3 regions of the Staphylococcus sp. AC872 genome follow, and region 2 is predicted to be linked to each of the others. Evidence: predicted binding sites of a transcription regulator. Region 2 holds the regulator's gene; each other region holds the start of a gene.
What was found. Region 2 encodes CtsR, which represses protease genes until heat stress. Its sites were predicted from a motif close to ATGGTCAATAAAGGTCAAACA; they were not measured.
Positions count from the first base shown of each region.

Region 1 (3,293 bases), on a different contig from region 2:
TCATCAAGTAAGATGACTGAATAAGGATTTCTTCTAACTGCTTCAGTTAATTGACCACCTTCATCATGACCTACATAGCCTGGAGGGGCACCAATTAATCTAGACACTGTATGTTTCTCCATGTACTCACTCATGTCAATGCGTATCATATGTTTTTCAGAATCAAATAATGACGCTGCTAATGATTTAGCTAATTCTGTTTTACCTACACCTGTAGGTCCTAAGAATAGGAAACTACCGATAGGTCTATTCGGATCTTTAATACCTGCTCTTGCACGTACAACTGCGTCTGATACTAAGTCTACAGCTTTATCTTGTCCAACCACACGTTTATGAAGAATGTCACCTAAATGAAGTAATTTTTCTCTTTCTGTTTCAACTAATTTAGAAACTGGGATACCAGTCCATTGACTAACGATATCACCAATTTCTTCATCAGATACAATTTCACGAATCATTCTATCATTATCTTCGCCTTGTTCATCTTGGAAAACGTCTTCTAATTCTTTTAATTCTTTTTCTAATTGAGGTATTTTACCATATTGTAATTCTGCTGCTTTTTCTAGATTATTATTAGTTTGTGCGTCTTCTAAAGCTTTTCTACTTTCATCTAATTCTGCACGTTTTTCTTGTAGTTTCGCAATTTTTTCTTTTTCTTGTTCTACACGTGATTGTAATGACGCTTGTTTTTCTTTTTCATTTGATAATTCTTCTTGAAGTTCTTCTAAACGTTGTTTACTAGCGTTGTCAGATTCATTTTTCAATGCACTTTCTTCAATTTCTAATTGCATTACACGTCGATTAACTTGGTCTAATTCAGTTGGATTTGAACCCATTTCAGTACGTATAGTGGCACATGCTTGGTCAACCAAGTCAATGGCTTTATCAGGTAAAAATCTATCAGTAATATATCTGTCGGAAAGTTCTGCTGCTGCAACTAATGCACGGTCTTGAATACGTACACCATGATACACTTCATAGCGCTCTTTCAAGCCACGTAGAATAGATATTGTATCTTCTACATCAGGTTCACTGACACCCACTTTTTGGAAACGACGTTCTAAAGCTGAATCTTTTTCGATATATTCTCTATATTCATTTAATGTTGTAGCACCAATACAATGTAATTCACCACGTGCTAACATTGGTTTCAACATATTTCCGGCATCCATTGCGCCATCTGTTTTACCAGCACCTACTAACATATGAATTTCATCTATAAATAATATAATTCTACCATCAGATTCCTTAACTTCTTTAAGTACTGCTTTTAAGCGCTCTTCGAATTCACCTCTAAATTTGGCACCTGCAACCAATGCACTTAAATCAAGTTCGAAAATGGTTTTATCTAATAATGATTCCGGTACGTCCTTTTTAACAATACGTTGTGCTAATCCTTCGACAATCGCTGTTTTACCAACACCTGGTTCACCAATTAGCACTGGATTGTTTTTTGTTTTACGACTTAATATACGAATTGTGTTACGAATTTCTTCATCACGGCCAATGACCGGATCCATTTTACCTTGACGTACCTCTTCTACTAAGTCACGTCCATATTTTTCTAATGCTTCATAATTTACTTCTGGGTTCTGACTAGTCACATGATTTCCCCCTCTTATTTTATTAATAATTTCTTTAACCACTTCAGTTTTATTACCTATAAAGTTTTGTGTAGTTTGATCAATGTCCATTGCTGCACGAAGTACATGTTCCATTGAAATAAATTCATCATCATATTCATTCATATATGTTTCAGATTTATTCATCAATTCATTCGCTTTTGCACTTATATATTGACCATACTGTACATTATCTCCTTGTACAGTTGGATAAGCTTTTAATTTATTATCATAAGCTTTTTCTAGTTCTTCTACATCAATATTTGCACGTTCTAGAACACTCTTAATTAAACTTTCACTTTCATTTAATGTCGCTTTTAAAATTGCTTCAATTTCGATATTTTGTAATTCAAATTCTTTACTATACTCAATGGCTCTTTGTAATGAACCTTGTATAGCATATGTCATTTTATTGATATCCAATTGTTTTCACCTCTATTATTTTAGAGTCGGTCAAAGGTAAAAAAATTTCGATTTAACTTTGACTTTCTTTGACCTTAACTATATTATAGTCCCCTTCTAATAAATTATCAACAACTTAAGCTTGTTTTTTGTAATATTTTTTAGGTTTATTTTTAATATCAAATGTGATGAATCAAACCTTTTATTATTCTATTTCCCAATAATTCAAACAACAAACAAAGCATTAATAACTATATTTAACTGTTTCGTTAAATAATAGAAAATAACCCGAGATATCTATTTATCTCGGGCTTTCTTTATAAATTTATTCACCATTCAATATATTTTAGTAAAGTCAAACACGTATGATTAGTTTGATTTATTAATTTGTTGGATGATTATTTCTTTTTAATCTTACTTAAAATTTCATCTGTTAAGGCTTCTACACCACTATGTTCTAAATGTATGCCATCTGGCGCAAAGTATTCTGTATGTCCTTCTGATCTTTTATACCAATCGATTAATGTTACATTACTTTTTTCTTTAGCTGCATCTGCCATTAGTTTATTGACATGATCCTCGTACCCTCTTGGTACTCTAGTATTGACCAAATATACTTGCGCATCTCCAAATTTATTAATTAAATCATCAAGTTGCTTTTTATTAAAATCTCCATTAGTACCTAATTCTAAAATAACTTGGTCTGTTTTTTTATTATATTGTTTATAATTAGCTTCTACTAGTGGAATAGCTTGATACAAATTACGACCAACCTTACCATCAATTTTAGCTTTAGGTACCCTATCTTTAAAGTTCTCACCAATATCTACCATTACCGAATCACCGATTAACAATGGACTAATATCAGTATACACATCTGTGTCCTTACTATTTTTTTGGCCAATTTTATCTATTGGAATCATTCTTATTAAATATTTATCTTCTAAATCAGTATTAAATGAATTTGATTTTTGATCGATTTTATCTTTTCCTAAACCATCAAACGCACCACCCATAATAAATGCAAATGGAATGATACATATCATAATTGCAATCGTTCTTATAAGTGCAGGTTTGTATTTACGTTTCAACGTAAATGCCTTTAAACCTTCTTTTCTAAATGGTGTTTCGATATATCTATAAGAAGCTTCAGCACATAATACTGTTAAAATAATATCCACAATGTAAACATAGAATGGAATTTGACCTGCAATAAAATGACTATGTACAAAGCTAATAATAGGGAAATGCCATAAATATAAACTATAT
Region 1 covers NZ_CEEDKW010000002.1:566,661-569,953, forward strand. The annotation lists gene clpB (ATP-dependent chaperone ClpB) at 1-2,045, opposite strand, end outside; gene ACZ267_RS05720 (acyltransferase family protein) at 2,423-3,293, opposite strand, start outside.
Region 1: clpB (ATP-dependent chaperone ClpB) is a predicted target of CtsR. The motif match lies at 2,101-2,121, and genes of this name have one in related genera.

Region 2 (3,293 bases):
GCTATACCTGACATTCTTTTCATTATAGAAAGACCAGGCAAATGCAACATCACACTTGCTCTCATACCAGTTCCGATATTAGTAGGACATGTAGTTAAGTACCCTAAATGTTCATCATAGCTAATATCAAGTTGTTGGTCGATTTCATCATCTAGTGCTGACGCTTCTTTATACAATCTTTCTAATGATAAATCTGTACCAAGCGCTTGAATTCTAATATGATCTTCTTCATTAATCATGACACTAATAGATTCATCATCATTTAGTAGAACAGCCGATGCTGGTTGTTTGATCAACTCTGGACTTACCAAATGTTTAGCAACCAATTTCATTTTATTTTGTTGGTCCATCATATCTAGTCTTTTTAAAGTCATGCTAGGTAATGCATCTTGTACTTCATTTATTACTCTAAATCCATCTTGTTCTGTCGGAAACATGAGTGGGTGAACATGATTTTCAAGATTTCTTGCTAGGCGAATTCTTGAAGAAATGACCACTGGTGCTTCTTTATTCGTTTTCATCCACTCACTAATGTTAGGTTCTAAGTCACTCATCATGTTGCACCTCGCTCTCTTCACTTAGCGATTTGATTTCGTCTCGAACAATAGCTGCCTGTTCGAAATCTTGTTCATCTATTAATTGTTGTAAATATTGCTTTTTCTCTTCGATTTTCTTTTTAAGTGCAAGCTTATGATAAGAAGAGTGAGGTACCTTTCCTACATGTTCATATTGACCGCCTTGCACACGTCTTACTATGTCTAGGATGTCATCCTTAAATGTGGCATAGCAATTAGAACAACCAAATTTGCCTACATGTGCTATGTCTTTTAACGTCATATGACAAGTTGGACATCTTTTTTCTTCCTGAAATGCCATTTCTTGAAAATTAATACCATGTTTAGTTGCTAAATGTTGTAATATTTGCTTTACAACAAATGCTTCTTCTATATCATCTTGATGATGATAGGATGATTGCTCTTGGTGTGTCCATGGGTTATCACCTTGCGCACAAGTACTACACACCCATTTTTCTTGCATACCATCTTTACTTTTAACAGTTAATTTCACTTCAGCTTCATTTAAATGGCAATTTTCACAAAGCAAAAAGCAACACCTCAATTCCTCTAGTAATAATTTATGACAGGTAAAATTCGTTTAAGAATATTTGCTCTAATAATATCTCGAGAAACAATATCCATTTTTAACGTTTCTCGATCAATGGCAGCAATAATCATTTTTGCTTCTCTTTCATTCACAAGTCCTTTATCTAACAAGCCATCTATTAAATAAAGTGCTTGTTGTTGAGATATTGAAGGACCTATTAATTGAAGTAAATGATTAATATAACCTGTTTCATCTTTGTTTTCAATTTTCGTGATTCGGATGTATCCTCCACCACCACGTTTACTTTCTATTTCGTAACCATGCTCATTTGTAAATCTAGTTTTAATCACATAGTTTAATTGAGAAGGGACGCAGTCAAAACGTTGAGCAATATTTGCTCTTTGAATTTCCACCACATCTTCATTGGTTTCTTCAAATAAATGTTTAATGTACTGTTCTATGATGTCGGACATATTATGCATGATTATCACCTCTTTTTGACCTTCTTTGACTATATTATATGACCAACTTTGACCATTTTCAATTAATTTGATTTTAAATTTTTAAAATTTATGATGTTAGCGCTTATTTTTTATTGTATGATAGACAATAGAATAAATTAAAGGAATGAAAAAACATGCACATTCTCATTGGGATTATTGGAATTATTTTCTTCTTAGCACTCGCGTACTTATTTAGTTCAGATAGAAAGAATATTCGTTGGCAATATGTTGGACTATTATTAGTTATTCAATTAATTTTCGCCTTCATTTTATTAAAAACAAACATTGGTATTACAGTCATTGGTGGTATTGCTAATGGTTTTGGTTATTTGCTATCTAAAGCAGCAGAAGGCGTTAACTTCGTTTTCGGTGGTTTTAAATATGTAGATCCTAAAAATCCACCATTTTTCTTTAACGTTTTATTACCAATTGTATTTATTTCAGCATTAATTGGGATTCTACAATACACTAAAATTTTACCATTTATAATTAACGTATTAGGTTTCCTTATTTCAAAAATCAATGGTATGGGACGTTTGGAATCATACAATGCAGTAGCAGCAGCAATTTTAGGTCAATCTGAAGTGTTTATTTCTTTAAAACAACAACTTCCTTATATACCTAAACAACGTTTGTATACTTTAACAGCATCTGCAATGTCTACAGTATCTGCTTCAATTATAGGTGCTTATTTCACATTAATTGAACCGAAATACGTTGTAACAGCTGTTGTATTAAACTTATTCGGTGGTTTCATCATCGCTTCAATCATTAACCCTTATCAAGTTAATGAAGAGGATGATAAATTATTAGTAGCCGAAAGTGAAACGAAAAATCAATCTTTCTTTGAAATGCTTGGGGAGTATATTCTAGATGGATTTAAAGTGGCAGTCATTGTAGGTGCGATGCTTATCGGATACATCGCAATTATCGCGTTACTAAATGGCTTAGTAAGTGGTACTTTCAGTTTACTTTCACATGGCGCAATCAAATGGGATTTCCAAACTTTAATTGGATTTGTATTTGCTCCATTTGCATTCTTAGCAGGTGTCCCATGGAACGACGCAGTACAATCAGGTTCTGTTATGGCAACTAAATTATTATCAAATGAATTCGTTGCAATGCAGGCATTAGGTAAGTTAAATGGCATTTCAGAACACGCTAAAGGTGTTACTTCAGTATTCTTAGTATCATTTGCTAACTTTAGCTCGATTGGTATTATTTCTGGTGCTATTAAATCATTAAATGATAAAAAAGGTGACGTTGTTGCAAGATTCGGATTAAAATTATTATTCGGTGCGACATTAGTATCATTTATTTCAGCAGCAATTGCTGGATTCTTCATCTAATGAACAAAGGCAATGTATGAAAGAGCATTTAAACTCAATCATACATTGCCTTATTTTTATTTTTGAATCATATGGTTTATAAAATAATCAGTTACACGATAATCATCTGTTAATTCTGGATGAAATGATACACCTAAATATTCACCTTGTTTAACTGCAACGATTTTATCGCCAACTTTACTTAATATTTCAACATTGTCAGCTACCTTCGCAATATGAGGTGCTCTAATAAAAACACCTTCTATATCCTTAGCTATGCCTTTGATATCTAATTCCGATTCAAAGCTATCGACTTGTCTACCAAACGAATTACGTTCAACTGTAATATCTAATTTAT
Region 2 covers NZ_CEEDKW010000009.1:64,315-67,607, forward strand. The annotation lists gene ACZ267_RS11495 (protein arginine kinase) at 1-554, opposite strand, end outside; gene ACZ267_RS11500 (UvrB/UvrC motif-containing protein) at 547-1,104, opposite strand; gene ACZ267_RS11505 (CtsR family transcriptional regulator) at 1,125-1,586, opposite strand; gene ACZ267_RS11510 (NupC/NupG family nucleoside CNT transporter) at 1,742-2,956, shown strand; gene pdxT (pyridoxal 5'-phosphate synthase glutaminase subunit PdxT) at 3,013-3,293, opposite strand, start outside.

Region 3 (3,293 bases), on a different contig from region 2:
GAATATAAAAAAGTATTTGACATATTGTTGGCTAAAAATTGGATAAATTTTGAATAATAAGAATCACTACTAACTATTAATAAGGTTAGAATTTTTTATTGAGGTGAGATAATGAAACAATATTTAATTACTGGTGGAACTGGCATGGTAGGTTCACACTTAGTGAATGAAATTAAGAAATCAAACGCTCATATTACTATTTTGACTCGACATGATGAACAATCGAACGATTCTCAGATTTCATATGTGAATTGGTCTAAACACGGTTGGGAAAGTAAAGTGCCTGATATCGATATCGTTATTAATCTAGCTGGTGCAACACTTAATAAACGTTGGACTAAAGACTACAAACAAACATTAATGTTAAGCAGAATTCAATCTACACAAGCCCTTTTTGAATTATTTAAAGAAAGAGAAAAGAAGCCAGAAGTATTATTTAATGCTAGTGCTATGGGATATTACCCACCTAATTATCATCATAGTTATACAGAACTTTTTAAAACATTACCGTTTGACTTTTTATCAGATATTGTTTATCAATGGGAAAGATTTGCTAAGCAATTCGAAGCATTTGGAACAAGAGTCGTTTTAGGTCGCTTTGGAATGATTTTATCTAATGATGGTGGCGCATTACAAACAATGAAATTACCTTATCAATTTTATGTCGGTGGTAAATTAGGATCTGGTTTCCAATGGTATTCATGGATTCACATTGATGATTTAACACGTGCAATATTATTTACAATTGGTAATGACAAAGCCAAAGGCCCATTTAACTTAACTGCACCAATACCTGAACGTCAGAATTTATTCGGTTATACGTTAGCTCGTGCAATGCATAAACCTCATGAAACATGGGTTCCAAGCTTTGCAATGAGACTAGTACTTGGTGAAATGTCTACCGTTGTTTTAGATACACAAAAGGTATTACCAAATAAACTCGAAGCACTAGGATTTAATTTCATGTATAATAATCTTAAAAATGCACTAGATGATTTAATCAGAAATTAAATTAAGAGGTACAACAACAATGGAAAACAATCAAAATGACAAACTCACATACATTTTAATGATAATAGCAGGCCTAATCTGTATTTTGAATGGTGTCTTAGTATTTGATCAAACAATAATTATGATATTACTCTCTGTCCTATTTATCATTATTGGTCTTATAGTCTCGTATATTTCAATTAATGGATTGAGACATAAGTTAAAATAGTTAATTTCAAGCAAATCAATTTAAATAAAAAAGAAGTCAGGACCTTAAATGACGGTCCTGACTTCTTTTTATTGAACTTCGATTAATATGTCTAATTAAATAGAAATATTATTGTTTACCTTCTGGTTCCATAACTTCATCAACTAAACCATATGCTTTAGCTTCTTCAGCTGTTAAGAAATTGTCACGATCAGTATCTTGTTGGATTTTTTCAATAGATTGACCTGTTCTTTCAGAAAAAATACGATTTAATTTTTCACGAGTTTTTAAAATATGGTTGGCAGCAATCTCGATTTCAGTTGCTTGACCTTGTGCACCACCTAATGGTTGGTGAATCATTACTTCAGCGTTTGGTAAAGCATAACGTTTACCTTTTGCACCTGCTGCTAATAAGAATGAACCCATTGACGCAGCCATACCAATACAAATTGTTTGAACATCTGGTTTGATATGTTGAATTGTATCATAGATAGCAAAGCCAGCTGTCACGCTTCCCCCTGGTGAATTGATATATAAGTAAATATCTTTTTCAGAGTCTTGGGCTTGTAAGAATAATAATTGAGATACAATTGAGTTAGCAACGTTATCATCAATTTGTGAACCTAACATAATAATACGGTCTTTTAATAATCGTGAATAAATGTCATACGCACGTTCACCACGATTTGTTGTTTCAATAACTGTAGGAATTAAATTCATCTATATTTCCTCCTTGTAATAACTGTTACTTCATATTTTAACCTAAAAGTCAAAAATGGTCAAAAATAAAGTTCTTTTAGTTTAATTGCTAATTGACGTTAAGTGAATTACTTTTGTACACTAGAAATAACTATTTTTGATTGTACTGATTTTATATCATTTAGTACAGAAATAAGCTTTATCTATTTTCCCCTTGTAGTGTAATGGATAACACATAAGATTCCGGTTCTTAGAATAGGGGTTCGATTCCCTTCGAGGGGGCTCATATATGGTTAAATACAAAGACTGCTTATGTAGTGATTCAAATTAACAGAAGAAAGCCATGATCTTCAAATTTAGAATACATGATTACACAATGTGTTCTATCAATGAGACATGGCTTTTATTTTATCATTTCAATATGATATATTTTTCTGAATCTCATACCATTGGGATAGTTTTTTATAATTCAATCTTCTCGCCGTTTCGGATTTTATCTGCTAATTCGTTTAATTTTCTTAATCGATGGTTCATACCTGATTTAGAAATAGGTCCTGTGGAAATCATTTCACCTAATTCTTTTAAAGAAATTTCTTGATGTTCAACACGTAATTTCGCGACTTCACGTAAACGATCTGGCAAATTATCTAAACCAATTTCTTGGTCAATTAATTGAATACTTTCAACTTGTTTCATAGCTGCGCTCACAGTTTTATTTAAATTGGCTGTTTCACAGTTTACTAATCGATTAACGGAATTTCTCATATCACGTACAATACGTACGTCTTCAAATTTGAGTAGTGCTTGATATCCACCAATTAAACTTAAAAAGTCAGATATTTTTTCCGCTTCTTTTAAATAAACGATACTACCCTTTTTACGTTCAAGATGTTTTGCATTTAATTCGTAACTATTCATCAACTTAGTTAATCCTTCAGAATGATTCTCAAATTGAGAAAAGATTTCTAAATGATATGAAGATGTTTCAGGGTTATTGACAGAACCCCCTGCTAAAAATGCGCCACGCAAGTAACTTCGTCTCATTTCATCATCTTGAATCATCTCTGGATCAATTTCATGTGTAAATACGCCTTCTTTTAAAATTCCTAATTCATCAAGAATCTCTCGTGCTTTCATCTTTGTACGACAAATGTAAATATTATTTTTCTTCAATTTCATTTTTTTACGTACTAATATTTCTACTTCAACATTAAAGATACGCTTAATCAGTGAATAGATTCTTCTAGCAGTTGTGGCATTTTCAGTTTGAACATTTATCACAAACTGTTGATTGGACAAACTAAGTGCCCCATTCATACGAATTAATGCACTGAGCTCTGCTTTCGCATTAGCTTCATCTACATCTATACGAGTTAATTCATTTTTCATATCTGAT
Region 3 covers NZ_CEEDKW010000004.1:193,333-196,625, reverse strand. The annotation lists gene ACZ267_RS08155 (TIGR01777 family oxidoreductase) at 112-1,011, shown strand; gene ACZ267_RS08150 (hypothetical protein) at 1,031-1,219, shown strand; gene clpP (ATP-dependent Clp endopeptidase proteolytic subunit ClpP) at 1,328-1,918, opposite strand; tRNA gene ACZ267_RS08140 (tRNA-Arg) at 2,108-2,179, shown strand; gene whiA (DNA-binding protein WhiA) at 2,360-3,293, opposite strand, start outside.
Region 3: clpP (ATP-dependent Clp endopeptidase proteolytic subunit ClpP) is a predicted target of CtsR. The motif match lies at 1,964-1,984, and genes of this name have one in related genera.